DNA from 4 places in the Micromonospora sp. II genome. Region 4 is predicted to be linked to each of the others. Evidence: riboswitches for the same ligand, from Rfam matches in the RefSeq annotation. Region 4 holds a riboswitch; each other region holds the start of a gene.
What was found. Region 4 has a riboswitch for cyclic di-AMP ahead of A8711_RS07780 (hypothetical protein). Riboswitches for the same ligand answer to the same signal wherever they lie in the genome.

Region 1 (5,546 bases), on a different contig from region 4:
CCCCCACCCCCGTGCACTCAGGTGCGCGCGCCACCTCGGCGAGGTGGCGGCATCGGCGGGCGGTTGACCCAGCCACCTCCCCGAACTGGAGTGGATCAAGCACTCACCGGCGCCGGCAGGCGCGAAGTTGCACGTCGGAAACGTATGGGCATTCTCAAATGCATCGATGGGATGTAACGTCTGCCCCACGTTTCCGCACCGGCGTGACACACCCCCTGGCACGCCGTCAGAAAGAGGTGGGCCCATGGGACTCCGTCCCAACCTGCTGACCCGGCGTACCGCCGGTGTCGCGACGTCGACCCTCGCGCTGCTGCTCAGCACCGCCGCCGTCGGCGTCGTTCCCGCTGCTTCGGCCTTCTCGGCCGCCCCGGCCGGCGTCTGCGCCGAGCCTGCTGACGCCCACGCCGACGAGCACGCGAACGCTCGCGTCGCGAAGGGCGGCAACGCCAAGCTCGACCCCAACCACCTGACCGCCAAGCAGGTCCAGGACCGGGAGGCCGACCTCGCCGCCGCGCAGCGCGAGCGGGCCAACTTCCGGACCGGCGCGGTCACCCCGCTGGCCACCGTGACGATCCCGGTCGTCGTGCACGTCATCCAGGAGAACAGCACCCGGGCCGGCGGCAACATCACCGACTCGATGATCAACCAGCAGATCACCGTGCTGAACCAGTCGTACGCGGGCTCGACCGGCGGCGCCGCCACCGCCTTCGGCTTCCAGCTCACGAAGATCAACCGGGTGACCAACCCGTCGTGGTACCCGATCGTGCAGGGCTCCTCCGCCGAGCGCTCGATGAAGACCTCGCTGCGTGAGGGCGGCAAGAACACGCTGAACATCTACCTCGGCGAGCTGAGCGACAGCCTGCTGGGCTGGGCGACGTTCCCGAAGCGGACGCTGGACAAGATGGACGGCGTGGTCGTGCTCAACGAGTCGCTGCCCGGCGGCACCGCCACCAACTACAACCAGGGTGACACCGGCACCCACGAGGTCGGCCACTGGCTGAACCTCTACCACACCTTCCAGGGCGGCTGCTCCGGCTCGGGCGACAGCGTCTCCGACACCCCGGCCGAGGCGTCCCCGGCGTACCAGTGCCCGACCGGCCGCGACACCTGCTCGACCGCCGGCAAGGACCCGATCACCAACTTCATGGACTACACGTACGACTCCTGCATGTACCAGTTCACCGCCGGCCAGGCGAGCCGCATGCTCACCGCGTGGAACGCCTACCGCGCAGCCTGACCGCCTCGTACCGCGTACCGGTGCCGGCCCTGTCCTCGGACGGGGCCGGCACCGCTCGTTTCGGGGTCGGGGTCAGGCGGCCGGGCGGCGGGTGTCGAAGCCGTGCCGGCCGCGCCGGCCCTCCGCGCCCACCGGCTCACGCCGGGCCGGTTCGGCCCCGAGCGGGTCGAGCCACACCCGCACCTGCGGCGGAGCGGCGCCGGGCTGGGCGACAGGGTCGCGCCGGGTCAGCATCGCCGCCTCGACTGTGAACTCGAACAGCCGCCAGTCACCATGTGGCGACGCGCGGGCGATCCGGGCCAGCCGCGTCACGGTGGCCGGGTCGGTCACCGGCCGCGCGCGCCCCGCGACGTACGCCTCGTCGTCGCTCTCCTCGGGCGGGAACGAGTGCAGCGCGTAGCGGCCGTCGCGTTCGAGGTCGCGGCGCTTCGGCGAGTCGATGACGAAGCACCATAGGCCGTCGTCGGTGAACACCGGGGAGACCGGGTGGACGCGGGGGCCGCCGTCGGCGCGGACCGTGGCGAGGTAGCCGAAGCCCGGCCCGTACTGCTGCATCAGGAGGCGGATCTCGCCGGCGAGGCGGGGCTCGTCGGCGGCGAATTCGGACCAGGAAGCCATGCGGACATCCTATCGAACACGTGTACGAAGAAGTAGTGCGACACGCAGGTCACCCATACCGGTCGCTATGGTGTTCCGATGCTGCTCTCCGACCGCGACCTGATCTCCGAGATCAAGGCCGGCACGCTCGCGCTGGAGCCCTTCGAGCCCACGCTGGTGCAGCCGTCGAGCATCGACGTACGCCTGGACCGGCTCTTCCGGGTCTTCAACAACCACCTCTACACACACATCGACCCGTCGGTCCAGCAGGACGACCTCACCTCGATGGTGGAGGTGCCCGAGGGCCAGCCGTTCGTGCTGCACCCGGGCGAGTTCGTGCTCGCCTCCACGCTTGAGGTGATCTCGCTGGGCGACCAGCTCGCGGGCCGGCTCGAGGGCAAGTCGAGCCTGGGGCGGCTGGGGCTGCTGACCCACTCGACAGCCGGCTTCATCGACCCCGGCTTCTCCGGCCACGTCACGCTGGAGCTGTCGAACGTGGCGAACCTGCCGATCACGCTCTGGCCCGGCATGAAGATCGGCCAGCTCTGCATCTTCCGGCTCTCCTCGCCGGCCGAGCACCCGTACGGCTCGGCCGTCTACGGCTCGCGTTACCAGGGGCAGCGCGGCCCGACGCCGAGCCGGTCCTGGCAGAGCTGGCGCACCTGGCCGACGCGCTGACGCCGCCCGCAGTTGTTAAGAAGGGCCCCCTCCTCTACCGGAGGCGTTAAGAGGGGGCCCTTCCTTACACGCGGCCGTAGCTGTTGATGTCGCCGTCGTCGACCCGCTTCATCGTGATGGGCTTGCCGGACTGGGAGGCGTGCACCACCCAGCCGTCGCCCACGTACATCGCCACGTGGTGCAGGTCGCTGTAGTAGAAGACGAGGTCGCCGGCGCGCAGCTCGGCCCGGCTGATGCGCTTCGTCACGCCGTGCTGCTGGCGTGCGCTGTGCGGCAGTGAGACGCCGCCCTTGGCCCAGGCCGCCATGGTGAGGCCCGAGCAGTCGAAGTGGTCCGGGCCGGCGGCGCCCCAGACGTAGATCTTGCCGATCTGGGCGCAGGCGAACTTCACCGCCGCTCCGGCCGGGCCGCCGGGATAGCCGGCCGGGCAGGGCGCCGGGCGCAGCGGGCCGCCGCCGCCCTTGCCGTACACCTTGAGCCGCAGCTTCTCCAGCTTGGCGATCTCGGCGTCGATCTGCTTCTTCTTCGCCGCGAGCTGGGCCTCGGTGCGCGCCAGGCCGGCGATCATCTCGTCCAGCGGCTTCTTCTTCGCCGCCAGCTCGTCGCGCAGCGCGGCGACCGAGCGCACCTGCTCGTGCTGGCGGTGCGCGAAGCGGTCGAGCAGCTCCAGGCCGTCGACCAGGTCACCGGGTGAGCGGCTGCCGAGCAGCGCGTTGACCGTGGAGAGGCTGTCGGCCTTGTAGGCGTCGGCGGCGAGGCCGCCGACCTGGCCGAGCGCGGCGTCCACCCGGGCTTGCAGGGGTGCGATCTGCCGGCCGAGCGCGTCGGCCTGCTTGCGCCGCGCGGCGAGCTGCTCGCGTACGTCGTTGACCTGCTCGATGACCGGTTCGAGCTTGTTCCAGTCGCGGTCGATCTGGGCCTCGATCTCGGCGACCGAGGGTTCGGCGTGTGCCGCAGTGGCGCCGCCGGTCAGTACGACGGCGGTGCCGACCAGTGCGGCGAGGGCGGTGGTGAAGCGGGACCAGCGGGAACGCGGCGCGGCGCTGGACCGGTCGACCGACCGGTTCGACGACGGCCGCGGGGCATGGAGTGCCACCGGGCGTCCGTACTCCTTCTTCCGTACCGCCTACCGGGTTAGCTGACGGATTCGGGCGGGAAGGGAGCCGCCCTACCGCAGCAGCGCTGCGGATTCACCCCAGGTACCTGGTTCCCCGGCTCGCCCGGAGGCGACTCGGCGGTGTCGGACCGTCACCGACCGGGTTGGACGGTGAGACGTGCGGCCGACGATTCACCAGAGTAGGGACCACCGTTATCGATCCGCAACTTCCAGCGCCGTGACACTCCGTACGCGATCCAGCGCCACACCGCGCACGGAGGTGAAGTTTTCTTTCACGACTGATTACTTACTGGAAAGGTATTGACCGTCGCGGGTGTGCGGAGTGAGGGTGGAAACGCAGTGACCCCCATCCCTGTCCAGGAGGTTCGATGCACCTCTCCGCCCCGCCGTCGGGCAGACGGATACTGCTCGCCGCCGCCGTGGCCACGGCCACCGCGCTGGCGACCACCGGCCCGGTTACCGCCGCGCCGGACACGTCCGCGCCCGCGAGCGACCGGCAACAACAATACGCCGCCGCCGCGGCCGAGTACGGCGTGCCCCAGAACGTGCTGCTCGGTGTCTCCTATCTGGAGTCCCGCTGGGACACCCACCCGGGTCAGCCCAGCACCAGCGGCGGCTACGGCCCGATGCACCTGACCGACGCCGCGCACATCCTCGCCACGCCGGGCAGCGCCCACGTCGACGAGGACGAGGACCCGCGCGGCGACGACTCCCGGCCGCTGAAGCTCGACCCGGCCACCGCCGCCGCGCCGACGCGGGAGACGCCGCTGCCGAGCGCCTCGCTCCAGACGCTCGACGCGGCCGCCGCGCTCACCGGGCTGGACGCGGGGACGCTGCGCACCGACCCGGCCGCGAACATCCGCGGCGGCGCGGCGCTGCTGTCGTCGTACCAGAAGGCTCTGGGCGGGCCGGTCGGCGCCGGCACCGACCCGGCGGCCTGGTACGCCGCGGTGGCCCGCTACTCCGGCGCGGACACCGCCGACGCGGCGGCGGCCTTCGCCGACGAGGTGTACGACCAGCTCGGCCAGGGCGCCACCCGGACCACCGACGACGGCCAGCGGGTCACGCTCGCCGCCACCGCCGCGAAGCCGGACCGCTCCCGGCTGGCCCGCCTCGGCCTGCGCACCGCGCAGCGGCCGGACGGACTGGAGTGCCCGGTCCGGCTGGCCTGCGAGTGGATTCCCGCGCCCTACGAGCAGCTCAGCGACGACCCGGGCGACTACGGCAACCACGACCTGGCTGACCGGCCGAAGCAGCAGAAGATCGAGTACATCGTCATCCACGACACCGAGGGCTACTTCGGCCCGAGCGTCGACCTGGTGAAGCGGGCCGACTACCTGGGCTGGCACTACACGCTGCGCTCGGTGGACGGCTACATCGCCCAGCACATCAAGACCAAGGACGTGGGCTGGCACGCCGGCAACTGGTACGTCAACGCCAAGTCCATCGGCCTGGAGCACGAGGGCTTCGCCGGCCAGGGCACCTGGTACACCGAGGCGATGTACCGCACCTCCGCCAAGCTGGTCCGCCACCTGGCGCTGAAGTTCGGCATCCCGATGGACCGGCAGCACATCATCGGCCACGACAACGTGCCCGGCATCACCGCCGCCAACGTGGGCGGCATGCACTGGGACCCGGGGCCCTACTGGGACTGGTCGCACTACTTCGACCTGATGAAGGCGCCGTTCCGCGGCACCGGCACGGCGAAGACCGGCCTGGTCACCATCGACCCGGACTTCGCCACCAACCGGCCCGCGTTCACCGGCTGCAACCAGCAGCCGCCGGGCGTCCCGACGCCCACCCCGCCGGCGCAGCCGTGCCCCTCGCGCGGCTCCTCCGCGGTGATCCTGCGGACCGCGCCGAGCCCGGACGCCCCGCTCGTCAACGACCTCGGGCTGCGCCCGGACGGCACGCCGG
Region 2 (5,546 bases), on a different contig from region 4:
CAGGAGCTGGACCGGGCCCGGGACCAGGCGCTGGGCCGGCGCAAGCGGCACCGCTACGAGCTGACCACCAACTACCGCAACTCGGCGGAGATCTTCGCGGTGGCGGCGGCGGAGATCCGCCGGCTCTACCCGGATCTGCCGCTGCCCGACGCGGTCCGGTCCACCGGCGTTCCGCCGGTCGAGCGCACGGTGCCCGCCGCCGAGCTGCCGGCGGCCACCGTCGAGGCGGCCGAGGCGCTGCTCGGCCAGGTGGAGGGCACCGTCGGCGTGATCACGCCGGTGCCGCGCCGGGACGAGGTGGCCGGCTGGCTGGGCGCGCTCGGCGCGGGCCGGCTCCAGGTGGTGACCAGCCTCCAGGCCAAGGGCATGGAGTACGACGGCGTGGTGCTGGTGGCGCCGAGCGAGATCCGGGCCGATCCGGGCTCGGGCGTGCGCACGCTCTACGTGGCGCTGTCCCGGGCGACCCAGCGCCTCACCACGCTCGACCCGGTGGGGTGAGGGGCCACGCCCGCGCCACCCACAGTTCACTTGCATACATAGCGATGTGAGCATACATTGGGCCCGGCCGGTACGCGGCAGGGAGGGTGTTGGCGTGGGCGCAGGTCATGACCACAGCAGCGCGGTGGCCAACGCGGCACACCGCCACGCAGGCCGGCTCTGGGCCGCGTTCGCGCTGCTCGCCGTCCTGATGGTGGTCGAGGCGGTGGCCGCCTTCACCACCGGCTCGCTCGCCCTGCTCTCCGACGCCGGGCACATGTTCACCGATGTGCTCGGCATCGGCATGGCCCTCGCGGCGATCACCGCCACCCGGCGCGCCGGCACCGACCCGCAGCGCACGTTCGGCCTCTACCGGCTGGAGGTGCTCGCCGCCCTCGCCAACGCCGTGCTGCTCGGCGCCGTCGCGGTCTACGTCCTGATCGAGGCGGTACGCCGCTTCGGCGAGCCGCCGGAGGTGCTGGCCGGCCCGATGCTCGTGGTGGCGGTGCTCGGCCTGCTCGCCAACATCGTCGCCTTCGCGCTGCTGCGCGCCGGGGCGAAGGAGAGCATCAACCTGCGCGGCGCGTACCTGGAGGTGCTCGGCGACCTGCTCGGCTCGCTCGGCGTGATCGCCGCCGCGCTGGTCATCGCGGTGACCGACTGGTGGTGGGCGGACCCACTGGTCGCCGTCGGGATCGGCCTGTTCATCCTGCCGCGCACCTGGCGGCTCGGCCGGGCCGCGGTGCGCATCCTGGTGCAGGCGGCGCCGGAGCACCTCCAGGTGACCGCCGTGCACGACCGACTGGCCGCGGTCCCCGGCGTGGCCGAGGTGCACGACCTGCACGTCTGGACGCTCACCTCGGGCATGGAGGTGGCCTCGGCGCACCTGACCACCGACCCGGGTGTGGACCCGGCCGGGGTGCTGGCCGCCGCGCGGACGGCGCTGCACGAGGACTTCTCCATCGATCACGCCACGTTGCAGGTCGAACCCGGAGCGTCAGCCGGAGTGTGCGGAAAGACCGAGTGGTGATTAGGGCAGACTTAAATCACCGTGACTGCTGTACACTTATGTCGGTTTTGCCCCACCATGCGGCACTGCGCAACGGAGCCGCGCCCGGGCCGCGCCGGTAGGCTCGGTCGCGGCCGCAGCCACCGGCGTCACCGGCGCAGGTGGGGTGGCCGTCGCCTAATCGCCCGAAGGGGCGAGCCGGGGAACCACGTACGTGGGGTGCATCCGCGTCAGCGGTAGGGATCTTCCGTCCCGAACCCGTCAGCTAACCCGGTCGGCGGTTGACGGAAGGACATGTGAATGCCCCCAGTGGCACCTGTACGACGGACGGCCGCCCGGTTGGCGGCCCTGCTCGTCGCGACGCTGACTGTCGGCGTCGCGACCGTTCCGGCCTCCCCCGCCTCGGCGGCGCCCCGGACCGCCCTGCTCGCCGCCGCGCCCGGCGACGACGAGGGCGGCACGCCCGAGCTGCGCGCCCAACTCGACGCGGCCAGCAAGGGCTGGCTGGAGGCGAAGGCCGCGCTGAACCGGTCGGTGAACCGCCAGAAGCAGCTCAACGACCAGCTCGCGAAGGTCGGCGCCGAGCTGGCCGTACGTGACGCCAAGGTCGGTGAGATCGCCGGGGTGGCGTACCGCGCGGGCCGCCTCGGCACCGCCGCGGCGCTGCTCGACAGCAGCAGCCCGGCGGGCTTCATGGACCGGGCCGCCACGCTGGAACAGGTCGCCGCGCACGAGGACCGCACGGTGCGCGAGCTGATCACCACCCGGGACGAGGCCACCCGCACCCGGGCCGCGCTCGACACCGAGATCCGCGAGCAACGCAAGCAGGTCGAGGTGATGGGCAAGCGCAAGGAGCAGGCCGAGCGCGCGCTCGAAGTGGCGAACGAACGTTCCGCCCGCAACAACAGCAGCGGCGGCGGCAGCGTCCAGGGCACCTCAAACAAGAACGCGAAGCCCGCACCACGCAACTCGGACGGCTCGTGGCCGTCGGAGTCGTGCAGCGTCAACGACCCGACCCCGGCCAACGGCTGCATCACCCCGCGGACGCTGCACGCGCTGCAGCAGGCCAAGGCGGCCGGTTTCACCAGGTACGTCTCGTGCCACCGGCCCAGCGGCTCGGGCGAGCACCCGAAGGGGCGGGCCTGCGACTTCGCCGCCCAGAAGAACGGCTTCGGCGGCGTGGCCAGCGGCGGTGACCGGACGTACGGCAACAACCTGGCCGCGTACTTCGTGCGCAACGCCGACCCGCTCGCCGTGCTCTACGTGATCTGGTTCAAGCAGATCTGGCTGCCCAGCAGCGGGTGGAAGTCGTACAGCGGCGGCAACGGAGACCCGTCCAGCGACCACACCAACCACGTGCACCTGTCGGTGTACTAGCGCGCTCCCGGGGGGCCGGCCGGATCGGGCCGGCCCTCCAGCGTCGCGCCGAGACGGGCCGCCAGGCTCAGGTGAGCCGCCCGGGCCTGGCGGAACGCGTACCCGAACAGCGGCGCCGGCGCGGTGAGCGTGATCTCCACGTCGATGCGCACGGTGCCGTCGGGCTCGTCGCGTAGCCGGGTGTGGTTGCGCACCGTCGTCGCCGGCTGCTGCCGGGCCACAGTGACCACCTCGTCCTCGCTCGCGACCAGCACGTCCGCCTGGTACGTGACCGGGAAGTGCAGCGGGCCCAGTTGCAGCCGGTCGGTGATCGCGTAGCTGGCCAGCGCGCCCGGCCGGGCCGGCAGCTGCCGGACCCGGACGATCAGCGGATGCAGCTCGCCCTGGCGACTCAGGTCACCCAGCAGTGCCACCGCGTCGGCCCGGCTGCACCGGGCCTGCACGGTGTAGCTGAAGCTGTCGCTGCTCTGCAAGCGGGCCCCCTCGCCGTCGTACGTCGCGACGATCGTCCCGTACCGACGCCGGGCTGGCAACGGGTAGAAGGTCCCCTGGCCGCAGGGGGTGCGAACGGCGCTCAGGCGCCGGGCAGCACCTCGGGGGTGTCGTCGGCGAACCACGGCTCGGGAGCGCCGAAGAGGCCGAGCAGGCCGGTCACCCAGAGCTGCCGGTGCACGAACCGGCTCGGCTCGGTGACCACGAGCTTGACGCCGCTGACCTCGCAGGTCTGGAAGCCGGCCACCATGGCGCTGATGCCGACCGAGTCGATGAACGTGACGAGCCGCATGTTCAGCTCGATGCGCGAGGGACGGCCCTTCGCGAGCACCTCGGCGATCGCTTCCCGCACCTCGTACGCGGTGTCGACGTCGATCTCCCCACGGGGCGCGATCTGGACGACACCACCCGGCCGCACCGACTTCACGATCGACAGGCTCACGCGAGCACCTCCACTCGCCCTTGACGGGCGCCTCATCAGTACGCGGGCCGCGACCGAGAGTATTCCTCCAACGGCCCGGTCGCCACCCCCCGGGATGAGCAATTCGCGAACTGGGCACACCTGGGCGCTCCCAATCCGGACCTCCGGGTTCCAGTTTCCCCTTCGACGCGGGCCGCGGCCAGCCGTACGGCCGGTCGGACCCGTCGATCCGCCGACCAGGGTAGCGGGCGCGCGCACGTCCCGTCGGCACCGGTCCCGGCGCGTTCGGGTGGTTCGTCCCGTTCGCTGCTCACGAGCCGGGCACCACCGCGAGGGTTTGCCGCGTGCGCCGGTGGGGCACTGCCCCGAGACAGTGAACGCGCCGGATGGACACCGGAGTCCGAAGTGGCCGCCGGCCTTCGGCACCCGAGGAGGTAGAACGATGTTCGGATCCAACCTGCTGGACCGCCGGGGCAAGGCCGAGCGGGTCGCCGACCAGGCGTGGCAGCACCTGCTCTCCGCGGCCGGCTCCGCCGGTGACAGCGTGCGCGACGCCACCCGCAGCGCCCGCCGCAACTCCTCCGGCTTCGCCGACGACGCCACCGACCTGGTCGGCTCCGCCGCCGAGGAGGCGCGCCGGCGTGCCACGCTCGCCTTCGACGCGCTGGCCGGACGCCGGCCCGCCCTGCCCTGGACGCTGCTGATCGCGGCGGCGCTCGCGGGCGCGGCGATCGGCTGGGCCGCCGGCACCGCCGCGCGCGCCGCGGGCAGCCGCGACCGCGCCGCGGACGAGATCGAGTTCGTGGACGTGGACCGCCCGAACTCCCCGGCCGGCCTGGACGGCTGAACCCCACCCGACCGGCACGGTGGCCGCTCCCGGCACTCCCGGGGGCGGCCACCGTGCCGCGTGGTGCGCTCCCCCACCCGGACCGGGTGAGGGCCGGTCACCCCGGACACGCGCAGGATCGCGGGTGCGGGACCGCGTGCCCGCGCCGCCATCGACGGAGGGAGAGCCGGATGGCCACCGACACGATCACGCGCACCGACCGGGACATCCAGTCCGCGGTGCTCGACGAACTGACCTGGGAGCCCCGGGTCGGCCCGGACGAGATCGGCGTAACCGTCACCGAGGGCGTGGTGACGCTGACCGGCCGGGTGGACAGCTACGCCAAGAAGTGGGCTGCCGAGCGGGCCGCGCACCGGGCCGCCCGGGTCCGCGCGGTCGCCAACGACCTCGCCGTCCAGATCGCCACCGCGGCCGGCCGGGAGGACCCGGAGATCGCCGTCGCGGCCGTACGGGCGCTGGAATGGGACGCGTTCGTGCCGGTCGAGACGCTGCAGGTGACGGTCTCCGACGGCTGGGTCACGCTGCACGGCGACGTCGAGTGGGAGTACCAGCGGCGGGCCGCCGAACGGTCGGTCGCCCGGCTCACCGGCGTACGCGGGGTGAGCAACGGGATCGCCGTGCGCCCGGCGGTCCGCGCCGACGGCCACGACCTGGCCGAACGGATCGTGGACGCGCTCGCGCGCAACGCCGCCACCGAGGCCGAGAGCGTCGACGTCCGGGTGCACGGCGACACCGTCGTGCTGGGCGGGCAGGTCCACTCGCCCGGCGAGCGCGCGGAGATCGAGCGGGTGGTGTGGAACGCCCCCGGCATCCGGGAGGTGCACAACCACCTGGTCGTGCGCTGAGCCGAACCACCCCGCCCGGGTGAGCCCGCCTCACCCGGGCGCCCGCCATGGTGGGAGGCATGAGTGATCCGAACGGGC
Region 3 (5,546 bases), on a different contig from region 4:
CCGGCCGTCGCCGCCGCCACCCGTGCCCCGGTGGTCCTCTGCCCCACCCTGAAGGCGCTCGACGAGGCGCTGGTGCCCAGCCTGCGCGTCGCGTTCTACGTCAACCACGGCGCGAAGAACGCCCACCTGATCCGGTTCAACCAGCTCACCCACGTGCAGCTGCACCACGGCGACAGCGACAAGGCCCCGAGCGCCAACCCGGTCTCGGCCATCTTCGACAAGATCTTCGTGGCCGGGCAGGCCGCGATCGACAGGTACGCCCGCGCCGGCGTGGAGATCCCCGCCGACAAGTTCGTCGTGGTCGGCCGGCCCCAGGTCGAGGCCATCGAGGTACGCCGGGAGCCGGTCGCCGCGTCGGCGCACCCGACGGTCCTCTACACCCCGACGTGGACCGGGCACCACGCCGACGCCAACTACTGCTCGCTGCCGGTGGCCGAGACGCTGATCCGCCGGCTGATCGACCGCGGGGCGGCGGTGATCCTGCGCGCCCACCCGTACACCGACAAGAACCCGGCCTCGGCCCGCCAGCTCGCCCGGCTCACCGAGCTGCTCGCCGCCGACCGGGCCAAGACCGGCCGCCCGCACCTGTTCGGCGCCGCCGCGGCCCGCGAGCTGACGCTCACCGAGTGCGTCAACCGCGCCGACGCGCTGGTCTCCGACGTCTCCGGCGTCATCTCCGACTGGCTCTACTCCGGCAAGCCGTACGCGGTCACCGACACCGGCGCCGACGGCGAGCACTTCGTCGAGCGGTTCCCGCTCGCGGCGTCCGGCTACGTGCTGCGGCGCGACATGTCCAACGTGGACCAGGTGATCACCGACCTGCTCGACGCCGACCCGAAGGCCGCGCAGCGCTGGGCGGCGCGCACCCGCTACCTGGGCGACTTCCCCGCCGACGCCTACGCCGAGGCGTTCCTCGCCGCCGCCCGCCGCGAGCTGGAGGCCGACTGGGCGGTCCCGGCGCAGCGCGCCGTCGTGTAGGCCCCGCTCTACAGGTACGCGTCGAGCAGGGCGAGCACGGCGGCCGGGTCCTCGACGTGCGCGTTGTGGCCCAGGCCGGGCAGGGTGGCCACCGGCACGCCCAGCTCCTTGAGCTGCGCGTCGCTCACCATCGGGTCCTGCTCGCCGCGGGCCAGCAGCACCGGCACGCCGGTCGCGGCCAGCTGGGCGGGCAGCCGAGGCTCGCCGACCGCGAACGCGGCCGGGTCCATCGCCAGCCGCCAGCGGCCGTCGACCCGCCGCAGCCCCGCCTCCACCACCGGGTGGTCCGGGGCGAACAGCCCGGCCAGCCCCGAGACGCGCAGGTAGCGGCGGGCCGCCTCGTCCCGGGTGGCGAACCAGGTGACCGGCCGGGCGGCCAGCTCGCTCGCCTTCGCCAGCTCGGCCGGGGACCAGACCGCCTTGATGCCGAGCCCCACCACCGCGTCCACCGGAAGAGCCCGCTGCCGGGCCGCGAGCGCCAGCGCCACCACCCCGCCGAGCGAGTGTCCGAGCAGCACCAGCCGGTCGTGCGGGCCCAGCCGGAGCGGACCGAGCCCGTCTGCGACGCGCTGGGCCAGGGCGTCGAACGAGTAGCCGTCGAGCGGCGGCGACCAGCCGTGGCCGGCCAGGTCGGGGGCGAGCCAGCGCCCGGGCCAGCGGCGCTCCAGCAGCGGCGCCCAGGGCAGCCACACTTCGCCGGTGGCGCCCATGCCGTGCAGGAGAATCAGGTGCCGGTTCCCCGTCGCATCGCCCATTGGCGCAGTCTGCCACCGCCCGCCCCGGACACGCGAGACCGAACCCGCCCCGCCCAAACCGCCCGCCCTCGCCCTCGCCGCCGATCTTGGAGTTGTGGTGCCTCCCATAGCGGGGTGAGCCGGGCATACCAGGCGCCACAAGTCCAAGATCGGCGCGCCGAGAGGGCGGCGGGCGAGGGGCGGGCGGGGACGGGGAAGGCCGGCGCCCCGGGACGGGGTGCCGGCCTTCGCAGGGTGCGGGGCGGTCAGGCGGAGTAGCCGCGGCTGGCGATCCAGTGCGCCAGGTCGATCGTGGTGAGCCAGTACGACGGCAGCGACGGGTCGGCCGAGTCGGCGATCCGGACGGTCCGGCCGTCGTCCTTGTAGCCGATCACCGCGACGTAGTGGCCGCCGGGGAACGAGTGCCAGCCGCCGTTGGTGTCGGTGGCGGTGCCGGCGACGTTCGCGACGACCCCTCGGCCGTTGCTGATCGCCTCGACCACGTCGGCCTGGAGCCGGTCCATCTGGGCCGGGCTGGCCGAGCCGGGAATCATCCGGGTCCGGTACGGGTTGCCCTTGACCTGCTGGTTGAGCACGCGCGTGGTGTCCTCGGCCGAGTTGGTGCCCATCTCGGTGGTGCCGAGCGGGCCGGCGAGGGCGTCCTGGCTGCGCTCGATGCCGGTGGCGCTGAGCGCGTTGCGCACGGCGGCCGGGCCGCAGTAGTAGTAGTTGATCTGCGCCTGGTAGTCGTAGTCCAGCGTCTTGCTCGACGGCGGCTTCGGCGCGGCCTTGGTGACGTCCGGGTCCGCCGCGGCCTTCTTCGCCGACGGGGAGGCGCTGGGCGACCTGCTGGGCTCGGCGCTCGGCGACGCCGGCGGGACGCCGATACGCGCCTCGCTGCGGCTGGCGGGCTCGCCGAGCCGTGCGCCGAGTTCGGCGACCGAGGCGGTGTTCTCCTGCTGGACCGGGGCGTCCTCACCGGCGGCGAGGGCGGTGCCGGCGCCGGCGGCCAGCACGAGCGCCGCGGCCGATCCGGCGATGATCTGGTACGGGCGTTCGGTGGCGATCCGCCGCAGCTGACGCTTCAGGTGGTGCTTCACGAAATCCTCCACGGGGGGCGTGATCGGCACACGCCGGCCCGGCACGTGGAGGGGTTCACACGTGCTGGCAGGCCGGATGGGCCGGGGGAACGGGTACGCCCGCGATGCCGGGCGCCCAGGGGCGGTTTGCCGGTCGCGTCAGGCGAGCGCGGGTACCGCGGAGCCGTGGAGGCGGGGGGACGATCGAGGGGTGGGCACGAGGATGGGACTCCTTCCGTGGCCGCCGACCGGGTTAGCTGACGGATTCGGGCGGGAAGTACGCCCTACCGCGGCAGTGGCCGCGGATTCACCCCGATGGTGCTCATGGTTCCCCGGTTCGTGATGACACGATTAGGCGGGTCGGCGCGGCGTCGCCTTCTGCGATCGGTTACCGCACCGGACGCGCCGACACTACCGGCGGGTACTGCCCCTGCCAAGCGCTCCCACCTGCGTAAACATGATCCCCGGTAACGGATTTCGGAACAGCCGGTTACTCACTTCACTCAATGGGACAAGCGGTGGTGACGGCGCCCGGGAGGCGAAAAGGGGACAGACGGCGAGCGCCTGACCGGCAATGGCGCGGCTCATTGGCCTGTTCTGCGCTCCACGCCCGTTTCGGTGCCGGGGGTGAGCCGGCTCACCACATTCCGGGTAACAATTCGGTCGCCTCAGCCGACCCGGGCCGGACGCCAGCGGGCGTTGCGGACGGACGCGCCGACCGGCAGGGGGATCGTCGCCACGCCGCGGGACACCGGGGCGGGCCGCACCGCCAGGGTGGCCGCGTACGCCTCGGCGGCGAGCGTACGGGCGGCCTCGGCGGCCAGTTCGGCGTCCCGCCACGCCTGCCGCTCCCGCTCGGCGGCGCTCTCCCAGCCGGTCCGGCGCCGGTCCCGTACGGCCCGGGCCAGCACGATCTCCTGCTCGGCCGGGTGCCGGCGCGGGTCCCACCCGTTGCGGCGCGCCAGCACGTCGGCGAGTTGCCGGGCGGACAGGTCGCCGCGCCAGTGCGCCGTCATGGCGGCGTGGTGCAGCCAGCGCTCCCGGGCCGCGTACTCCGCCGGGGTGCGCGGGGTGCGCGGGGCGGCCAGCGCGGCGGCCCCGGCCAGGCGGCGGGCGGCGCTGTCCGCCTCGTCGTACGCGGTCCAGGCGCGTTCCGCCTCGTCCTGCGCGGCCAGCCACCGTTCCCGGCGGCGACGGGCCGTCTGGGCGGCCCCGGCGGCGGCCACCGCCACCTCCTCGGCGTACCGGACGAGGTCGTCGCGGCGCGCGGCGTCCTGGTCCACCGGATCGGCGGCAGCCTCGGCGACGCCGTCGCGCTCGGGCCGGGCCACCAGCGCGGCGAGCAGGCCGAACGCGAGCAGCATCAGGAAGGACCAGATGGCGGCGGCCTCGGGGACCGCGGTGAGGAAGTGGTAGAGAGCGGTCTGCGACATGGTCGGCACCTCACGGGAAGAACCTGGCGGGAGAATCCGCACGGCCGGTCGGGGCGCGGCGCGGGGGCGCCGGGCCGTCGAAGGGCGGGTGCGGGATGACGTTCGGTGGGTGCGGTGACGGGCGCGGCCCGTGGGCGGATCAGCGGGCGGGCGGGGCCCGCAGGCCGACCGGCGCGGTGATCCGGCCGGCCGGGACCGGCTGCGGGTCGTTCGGGAGCGTGTCGGTGGCCCGTGCGGCGGGCGCGGGTGCGCCGTCGGGACGGGCCTGCCGCTCGGCGGCGCGGTCGGATTCCGGTCGCGGGGCGGCCGGCGTGCTCACGTACGCCGGGCCGGCTGGCGCGGCCGGGGCGGCGACGGCCGGCAGCGTGGCCGCGCCGAACGAACAGGCGACGACCACGGCGAGACTGGCGAGCATCCGGGCGGTCCAGCGCGCCACCCACCACACGGGGCAGGTGAGCGCGATCGGAAGCACGGGTACAAATTACCGCCGAACCCCCAGTGACGCACCGCCGCACGGCGTGTCGCGGACCGACCGGCCGGCGTGTGCGCGTGTCAGTCCGGGCGACGCCGCCCGGCGTACTCGATGTCCTCGGCCGGACCGGAGACGGACCGCGCGCCGCCGTCGGCGGCCGCGCCCTCGGCGGGCCCGCGTGGAGCCGGCACGGCCGGTGCGCGCGACGCCGCGCGGGCCCGGCGGGTCGGGCCGAGCAGGCGCATCATCGGCACCTCCACCCAGCGGTGCAGCGCGGCGGCCAGCGCGAGCGTGAGCAGCAGGAAGCCGAGCACCGCCAGCGGCCCCCGCCAGCCGGGCAGGCCGGTCCCCCAGTCCCCGGTCAGCCGCAGCACGGTGACCATGACCAGCACGTGCACCAGGTAGAAGGCGAACGAGACCTCACCGAGCCAGATCATCGGCCGGGACCGCCAGGGGGTGGGCCGTCCGCGCACGTCGGCGTCCGCCGCCGCGGCGATGACCAGCAGGTACGCCACGGCGAGCAGCGCCGCCCAGAACTCGGCCGGGATCCACAGCGCGGCGACCACCCAGGTGGTGACGAACAGGCCGGTGGCGACCGCGAGGTTCGGTCCGCGCCAGCGGTGGCGGCGCATCAGCTCGGCGGCGGCCACCCCCATCCAGAACTCCAGCGACCGGGTCACCGGGAAGATCTGGGTGAACCACCACCGCTGCTCCTCCGGCACGAGCTGCTGGCCCGGCCACAGCGCCAGGATGAGCAGCGGCGCCGCGACCAGCACGGTCCGGAGCACCCCGGTACGGGCCCGGCGCAGCCACGGCACCACCAGCGGCAGGCACAGGTAGAACGCCAGCT
Region 4 (5,546 bases):
CGCGGAGATCATCTTCGATCGAGGTCTCGGTGACCTCTTCGTGGTGCGTACCGCCGGGCACACCGCCGGGCCCGAGGTGCTCGGCAGCGTCGAGTACGCGGTCACCGTGCTGGGCACGCCGCTCGTGGTGGTGCTCGGGCACGACTCCTGCGGCGCGGTCCAGGCCGCCCGGGAGGGGGTCCGGACCGGCGCCGCTCCGGCCGGGCACCTGGGAGCGGTGGTGGACGCGGTCTCGCCCAGCCTGCTGCGCGCCGCCCGGCAGGGCATCGACGACCTCGACGGCATCATCGACGTCCACATCGCGCAGACCGTGGAGACGCTGCTGGCCCGGTCCTCCGTGCTGGCCGAGCGGGTCGCGGCGGGCCGGTGCACGGTGGCGGGGATGTCGTACCGGCTCTCCGGCGGCGAGGTGCGGACAGTGGCGCAGGTCCCGGCGTCACTGCCCGCTCCCTCGTCGCCGGCGGACGCGGACGCGGCGCTGGCCGGCTGACCGGAGCGCCGGACGACGAAGGGGCCGCCCACGGGGGCGGCCCCTTCTTGCTGCGTCCAGGTCAGAGCATCGACATGTGGACGTGGTCGGTGTGGTTCGACGGCCCGCTGTACGACCTCCAGCCGGTGGCCGGGAACCAGATCTGCCGGTTCCAGATCACGTAGTAGATGCCCAGCCGGTCGGCGTTGCGGATGAGGAAGGCGGCCACGTCGTTGCCGTACTTGCGGGTGTCGTTGTTGTGCCAGGGTGAGAAGCCGCTGTTCTGCAGCGACCAGTCGCACGCCTTGCCCTTGGGGTGCTCCCACGGCCCGCCCGGCCGGTAACAGCCCACGAAGCGCGTGTAGCCGGCGCGCCGGACCTCCTTGTAGGCGTGCAGCGTCCGCGGCGTGATGCAGCCCGAGGTGGTCGGGTCGTTCTCGCTGCACGACTCGGCCTTCCAGCCGCCGTCGGCGGTGCGGCCGGGGCCGATCTTGGCGACCGGTGAGGTGGCGTCGACCAGGCCGCCGGTGAAGCCGAGGCCGCCGACGAGCTTGAGGGCGCGTTCGGCCTGCACCTTCTCGCGCTCCATCGCGTTCTTCTGCTTCTCCTGCTCGCGCACCTCGGCGTCGAGCGCGATCTTGGCCGTCTCGGCGCGGTTCTTGACCGCGTTGATGGCGGCCAGGCGCTGCGCGTTGAGGAGGTTCAGCTCGTCCAGGGCGTTGACGCGGCGGACGAACGAGTCGGGCGAGTTGCTCTCCAGCAGCATCGCCATCGCGCCCATCCGGCCGGTCCGGTAGGACTGGGCGGCGAGCTGGTTGACCTGCGGGCTGAGCGCCTCGAGTTCGGCCTGTGCCGCCTGTACCTCGGCGGCCAGCCGCCGCTGGCGGTCCTGCGACTTGGCCAGCTTCGCCTTCGCCTGGAGGAAGTTCCGGTTGGCGCTGTCGATCGCCTCGGTGATGAGCGGTGGTTCGCCGTCCTCCTCGTGCCCGGACGGCTTCGGGGCCGCCGCGGCGGGGGCCGCCGTCGCCGAGTTCGGCCCGGCCAGCACTGCCAGCGAGGCCAGCACGGCCACCAGGGGTGTCAGCCAGCGGCGCAGGGGTGGCGTCACAGTGTTCCCTTCCGTCGGCCGCCGACCGGGTTAGCTGACGGGTTCGGGACGGAAGTGGCCCCTACCGCTCGCGCGGATTCACCCCATGTACCTGGTTCCCCGGCTCGCCCGCAGGCGATTGGGCGGCGGCACCGCTGGCGCCGGTGCGCGCCTTCGGCGGTGACCGGCAGCGAGGTTACCCGACAGCACTCCTGCGGATCTACGTCCGGAAGCCGACCAATAGCGAGATTTCGCCGTGGCGCACCGTGACCAGCGTCGCGTTTGAAATCGATGGTCACCGTGCGGAGTGTCACCATGTCGCCTCCGTACTCTTTCCGCCGCCGAGCGCCTCCAGCGCGTCGTCGCGTCCGGTCGGCGGACGGGGCGGCGGGGGTACGGGCGACGCCGGCTCCGGACCGGGCGCGCGCCGTCCGGCGGTGGTCACGATCGCGGCCAGTGCGGTCGTCAGCGGTACGGCGGCGATCAGGCCGAGCGTGGCCACCGCGCTGCGGACGATCTCCTGGGCGAGGAACTCGCTGGTGAGGATCTGGCTCACCGGGCGGGAGTCGGCGACCAGCAGGAGCAGCAGTGGCAGCGACGCGCCCGCGTACGCCAGCACGATGGTGTTGACGGTGGACGCGATGTGGGCCCGGCCGACGCGGGTCGCCGCCCGGTAGAGCTGCCGCCGGGACAGCCCCGGGTTGGCGTGCGCGAGTTCGGTGACGGTGGCCGCCTGGGTGACGGTGACGTCGTCCAGCACGCCCAGCGAGCCGATGATGATGCCCGCCAGCAGCAGTCCGTGCAGGTCCACGTCGCCCTGGAACATGGACAGCGTGGTGGCGTCCTCGCTGCCGAAGCCGGTCAGGTGGGTGGCGGACGTGGCGAGCAGGCCGAGCACGCCGGTGACCACCAGGCTGCCGAGCGTGCCGAGCACCGCCACCGACGTCTGCGCGGTGATCCCGTGCGTCAGGTAGAGCACCACGAACATGATCAACGCGGCGCCCACGATCGCCACCAGCAGCGGCGGCTGGCCGCCACCGATGCCGGGCAGCACGAAGCCGAGCAGGATGGCGAAGCTGGCCGCCAGGCCGCCGAGCGCGGCGAGCCCGCGCCAGCGGCCGAACGCCACGATCGCGGCGGCGAAGAGCACCAGCAGCCAGATCAGCGGTGTGCCGCGCTGGTGCTCGGCGATGTTGTAGGACTTCACCGAAGGATCGGCCGGGTCGATCAGCTCGACCAGGACGATCTTGTCGCCGACCTCGACCCGTGGCGCGCCCGGTCCGGCCGGGAGCGGCGTCTCGACCTGCCGTCCCGCGTCCGGGCCCTGCTCGGCGGCGACGGTCGCGGTGCCGCAGGGGCCGCCCGCGCCCTCCGGGGCCTCCGGCGTCGGCGGGCAGGGTTCGGTGACCACCCGGGTCACGGTGCCGTGGTAGCGGGGGACGTCCGCGCCGCCGACCGGCTCCCGGTCCTGCCGGGGCCAGAGCACCAGCGCGGCGATCACGGTGAGCGCGAACAGCGGCACCACCACGGCGACGAGCAGCCGTCGTACGCCCGGTGGCGTGGGCGGTGCGGGGCGGGTGTGGTCGGCACCCAAGGCGTCTCTCCCAACGGTCGCGGCGACGCCTGGTCCGCCGGACCGGTCTGGTCACCGGGCCGGCGCGGACGTGTCGACCACGTCCGGGTCGTCGCCCCGACATGGTAGGCAGCCCGGCTGGGTGCTCCCGGACACCGTGACCGGTGACGCGCGCCCCGCGCGGGTCAGGCCAGTCCGGCCCGGCGTCGCCGGTACTCGTCCTCGTCGATCTCGCCGCGGGCGTACCGCTCGTCGAGGATGCGCCGGGCCGCCGTCGGCCCGGACCGCTGCGGGCCGGTCCACCGCACGGCCAGCCAGAGGAGCCCTGCCAGCACCGCCAGCACCGCCAGGGACCAGATCCACATCCAGCCCATCATCGGGCTCTGCCACATCATCGGGCCGCCCTCCGTCCGTCACCGCGGGTCCGCCGGGGCCGGCCTGCCCGCCACTTCGACGGTACGGCCGCACGGGCGCGTCGGCGCGGGTCGATGTGCCCTGCTCGGAGGGGCGGAGGTCCCGTTCAGCCGCGCTTCATCAGGCGGCCGACGGCGGCCATCATCTCGGTCGCCATCTCGTCGGCCCGGCCCTCGGCGGCGCCCTCGTGCATGCAGTGCCGCGCGTGCCCGTCGAGCAGGCCGAGGCCGACCTTGTCCAGCGCCGCCTGGATGGCCGAGATCTGGGTCAGCACGTCGATGCAGTAACGGTCGTCCTCGACCATCTTCTCGATGCCACGGACCTGACCCTCGATCCGGCGGAGCCGGGCGAGGAGCTGGTCCTTGCTGGCGGTGTAGCCCCGGGTCGGGCTGGACGGAGCGGTCATGAGAACGAGGATAGCGTACCCCTCGGGGGTATGCTAACGTTCCGGCTGTACCCCCAGGGGGTATGAGATCGGAGGGCGACATGGAGAGCACCTACCAGGTGAGCGGCATGACCTGCGGCCACTGCGTCAACTCGGTGAGCACCGAGCTGAGCGCGCTTCCGGGCGTCACCGGCGTCCAGGTCGACCTGGCCACCGGCCGGGTCACCGTCACCAGTCAGAACCCGCTGGACACGGACGCCGTCCGCGCGGCGGTCGACGAGGCCGGCTACGACCTCGTCGGTGCGTGACGGGTCCACGGGACCCGCAGAACCGAGGAGAAACCATGAACACGGCGACGAAGCTCAGCGGCTTCGCGCTCGGCCTCGTGGCGGTCTTCGGCGCGGCGTACGGGATCGGCAACCTGGCCGATCCCGTCGCCCCGGCCGCCGAGACCCGCCACGACGACAGCGGCAGCGACCACGGGACCGGCGACACCGGTCACGGTGACGAGAACGGCGCCGACGCGCACCTGCCCGGCGGGCTGCTCGTCTCCGAAGGCGGCTACACGCTCCAGCCCGCCACCGCGCCGGCCGGGCAGTTCGCCTTCCGGATCACCGGCCCGGACGGCACGCCGGTCACCCGCTTCGAGGTGGCCCACGACAAGCGCATGCACCTGATCGTCGCGCGCCGGGACCTGTCCGGCTTCCGGCACGTCCACCCGGAGATGGCCGGCGACGGCACCTGGCGGGTCGCCTCCCCGCTCGACGGCCCCGGGGTGTGGCGGGCGTTCGCCGACTTCACGCCCGAAGGCGGCGAGCCGCTGACCCTCGGCCTGGACGTCACGGTCCCCGGCGAGCTGGCCGCCCGGCCGCTGCCGGCGCCGGTGACCAGCACCACCGTCGACGGCTACACAGTCACCCTGACCGGCACGCCGGAGCCGGGCCGGACCAGCCGGCTCACGCTCTCCGTCAGCCGCGACGGGCGACCGGTCACCGACCTTCAGCCCTACCTCGGCGCGTACGGGCACCTGGTGGCGCTGCGGCAGGGCGACCTGGCGTACCTGCACGTGCACCCGGAGGGCACACCCGGCGACGGGCGCACGCCGGCCGGTCCGGCGATCACGTTCGCCGCCGAGGTGCCCTCGGCCGGGGCGTACCGTCTCTACCTGGACTTCCGGCACGGCGACGCGGTGCACACCGCCGAATTCACCGTCCTGGCCGGCGACCCGACCGCGCCGGTATCCACCACCGCACCGACCCCGGACGCCGGACACGGCACGCCGGGGCACGGGCACAGTTGAGCGCCGGAGGTGCCGCGATGACTGCCACGGGAAAGACGCTGCCCACCGCGCCGAACCTGATCGAACTGGCGATCGGCGGGATGACCTGCGCGTCCTGTGCCGCCCGGATCGAGAAGAAGCTCAACCGGATGGACGGCGTCGAGGCGACAGTGAACTACGCCACCGAGAAGGCCACCGTCCGGTACGCCGACGACATCGCGCCGGCCGACCTGATCGCCACCGTCGAGAAGACCGGTTACACCGCCGTGGTGCCGCCCCCGCCCGAGCAGGCGGCCGCAGCGGCCGGGGAGCCGGCGGACGAGCTGCGCGTCGCGCGTA

Region 1: another riboswitch for cyclic di-AMP. It lies ahead of A8711_RS20960 (NlpC/P60 family protein); the one in region 4 lies ahead of A8711_RS07780 (hypothetical protein).
Region 2: another riboswitch for cyclic di-AMP. It lies ahead of A8711_RS18385 (hypothetical protein); the one in region 4 lies ahead of A8711_RS07780 (hypothetical protein).
Region 3: another riboswitch for cyclic di-AMP. It lies ahead of A8711_RS29215 (C39 family peptidase); the one in region 4 lies ahead of A8711_RS07780 (hypothetical protein).

The regions. Positions count from the first base shown of each region.
Region 1 covers NZ_LYXF01000037.1:1,328-6,873, reverse strand. The annotation lists gene A8711_RS20975 (zinc metalloprotease) at 245-1,237, shown strand; gene A8711_RS20970 (pyridoxamine 5'-phosphate oxidase family protein) at 1,310-1,855, opposite strand; gene dcd (dCTP deaminase) at 1,934-2,512, shown strand; gene A8711_RS20960 (NlpC/P60 family protein) at 2,577-3,608, opposite strand; cyclic di-AMP (ydaO/yuaA leader) riboswitch at 3,622-3,759, opposite strand; gene A8711_RS20955 (N-acetylmuramoyl-L-alanine amidase) at 3,998-5,546, shown strand, end outside.
Region 2 covers NZ_LYXF01000035.1:103,066-108,611, reverse strand. The annotation lists gene A8711_RS18395 (AAA family ATPase) at 1-498, shown strand, start outside; gene A8711_RS18390 (cation diffusion facilitator family transporter) at 593-1,507, shown strand; cyclic di-AMP (ydaO/yuaA leader) riboswitch at 1,651-1,782, shown strand; gene A8711_RS18385 (hypothetical protein) at 1,787-2,863, shown strand; gene A8711_RS18380 (SRPBCC family protein) at 2,860-3,396, opposite strand; gene A8711_RS18375 (STAS domain-containing protein) at 3,438-3,797, opposite strand; gene A8711_RS18370 (hypothetical protein) at 4,219-4,623, shown strand; gene A8711_RS18365 (BON domain-containing protein) at 4,794-5,468, shown strand; gene A8711_RS18360 (redoxin domain-containing protein) at 5,528-5,546, shown strand, end outside.
Region 3 covers NZ_LYXF01000078.1:171,827-177,372, forward strand. The annotation lists gene A8711_RS29205 (CDP-glycerol glycerophosphotransferase family protein) at 1-978, shown strand, start outside; gene A8711_RS29210 (alpha/beta fold hydrolase) at 987-1,733, opposite strand; gene A8711_RS29215 (C39 family peptidase) at 1,979-2,812, opposite strand; cyclic di-AMP (ydaO/yuaA leader) riboswitch at 3,019-3,159, opposite strand; gene A8711_RS29220 (hypothetical protein) at 3,460-4,224, opposite strand; gene A8711_RS29225 (hypothetical protein) at 4,364-4,696, opposite strand; gene A8711_RS29230 (acyltransferase) at 4,777-5,546, opposite strand, start outside.
Region 4 covers NZ_LYXF01000012.1:29,079-34,624, forward strand. The annotation lists gene A8711_RS07775 (carbonic anhydrase) at 1-490, shown strand, start outside; gene A8711_RS07780 (hypothetical protein) at 552-1,577, opposite strand; cyclic di-AMP (ydaO/yuaA leader) riboswitch at 1,581-1,712, opposite strand; gene A8711_RS07785 (YibE/F family protein) at 1,867-3,150, opposite strand; gene A8711_RS07790 (SHOCT domain-containing protein) at 3,315-3,524, opposite strand; gene A8711_RS07795 (metal-sensitive transcriptional regulator) at 3,650-3,949, opposite strand; gene A8711_RS07800 (heavy-metal-associated domain-containing protein) at 4,030-4,236, shown strand; gene A8711_RS07805 (hypothetical protein) at 4,272-5,228, shown strand; gene A8711_RS07810 (cation-translocating P-type ATPase) at 5,246-5,546, shown strand, end outside.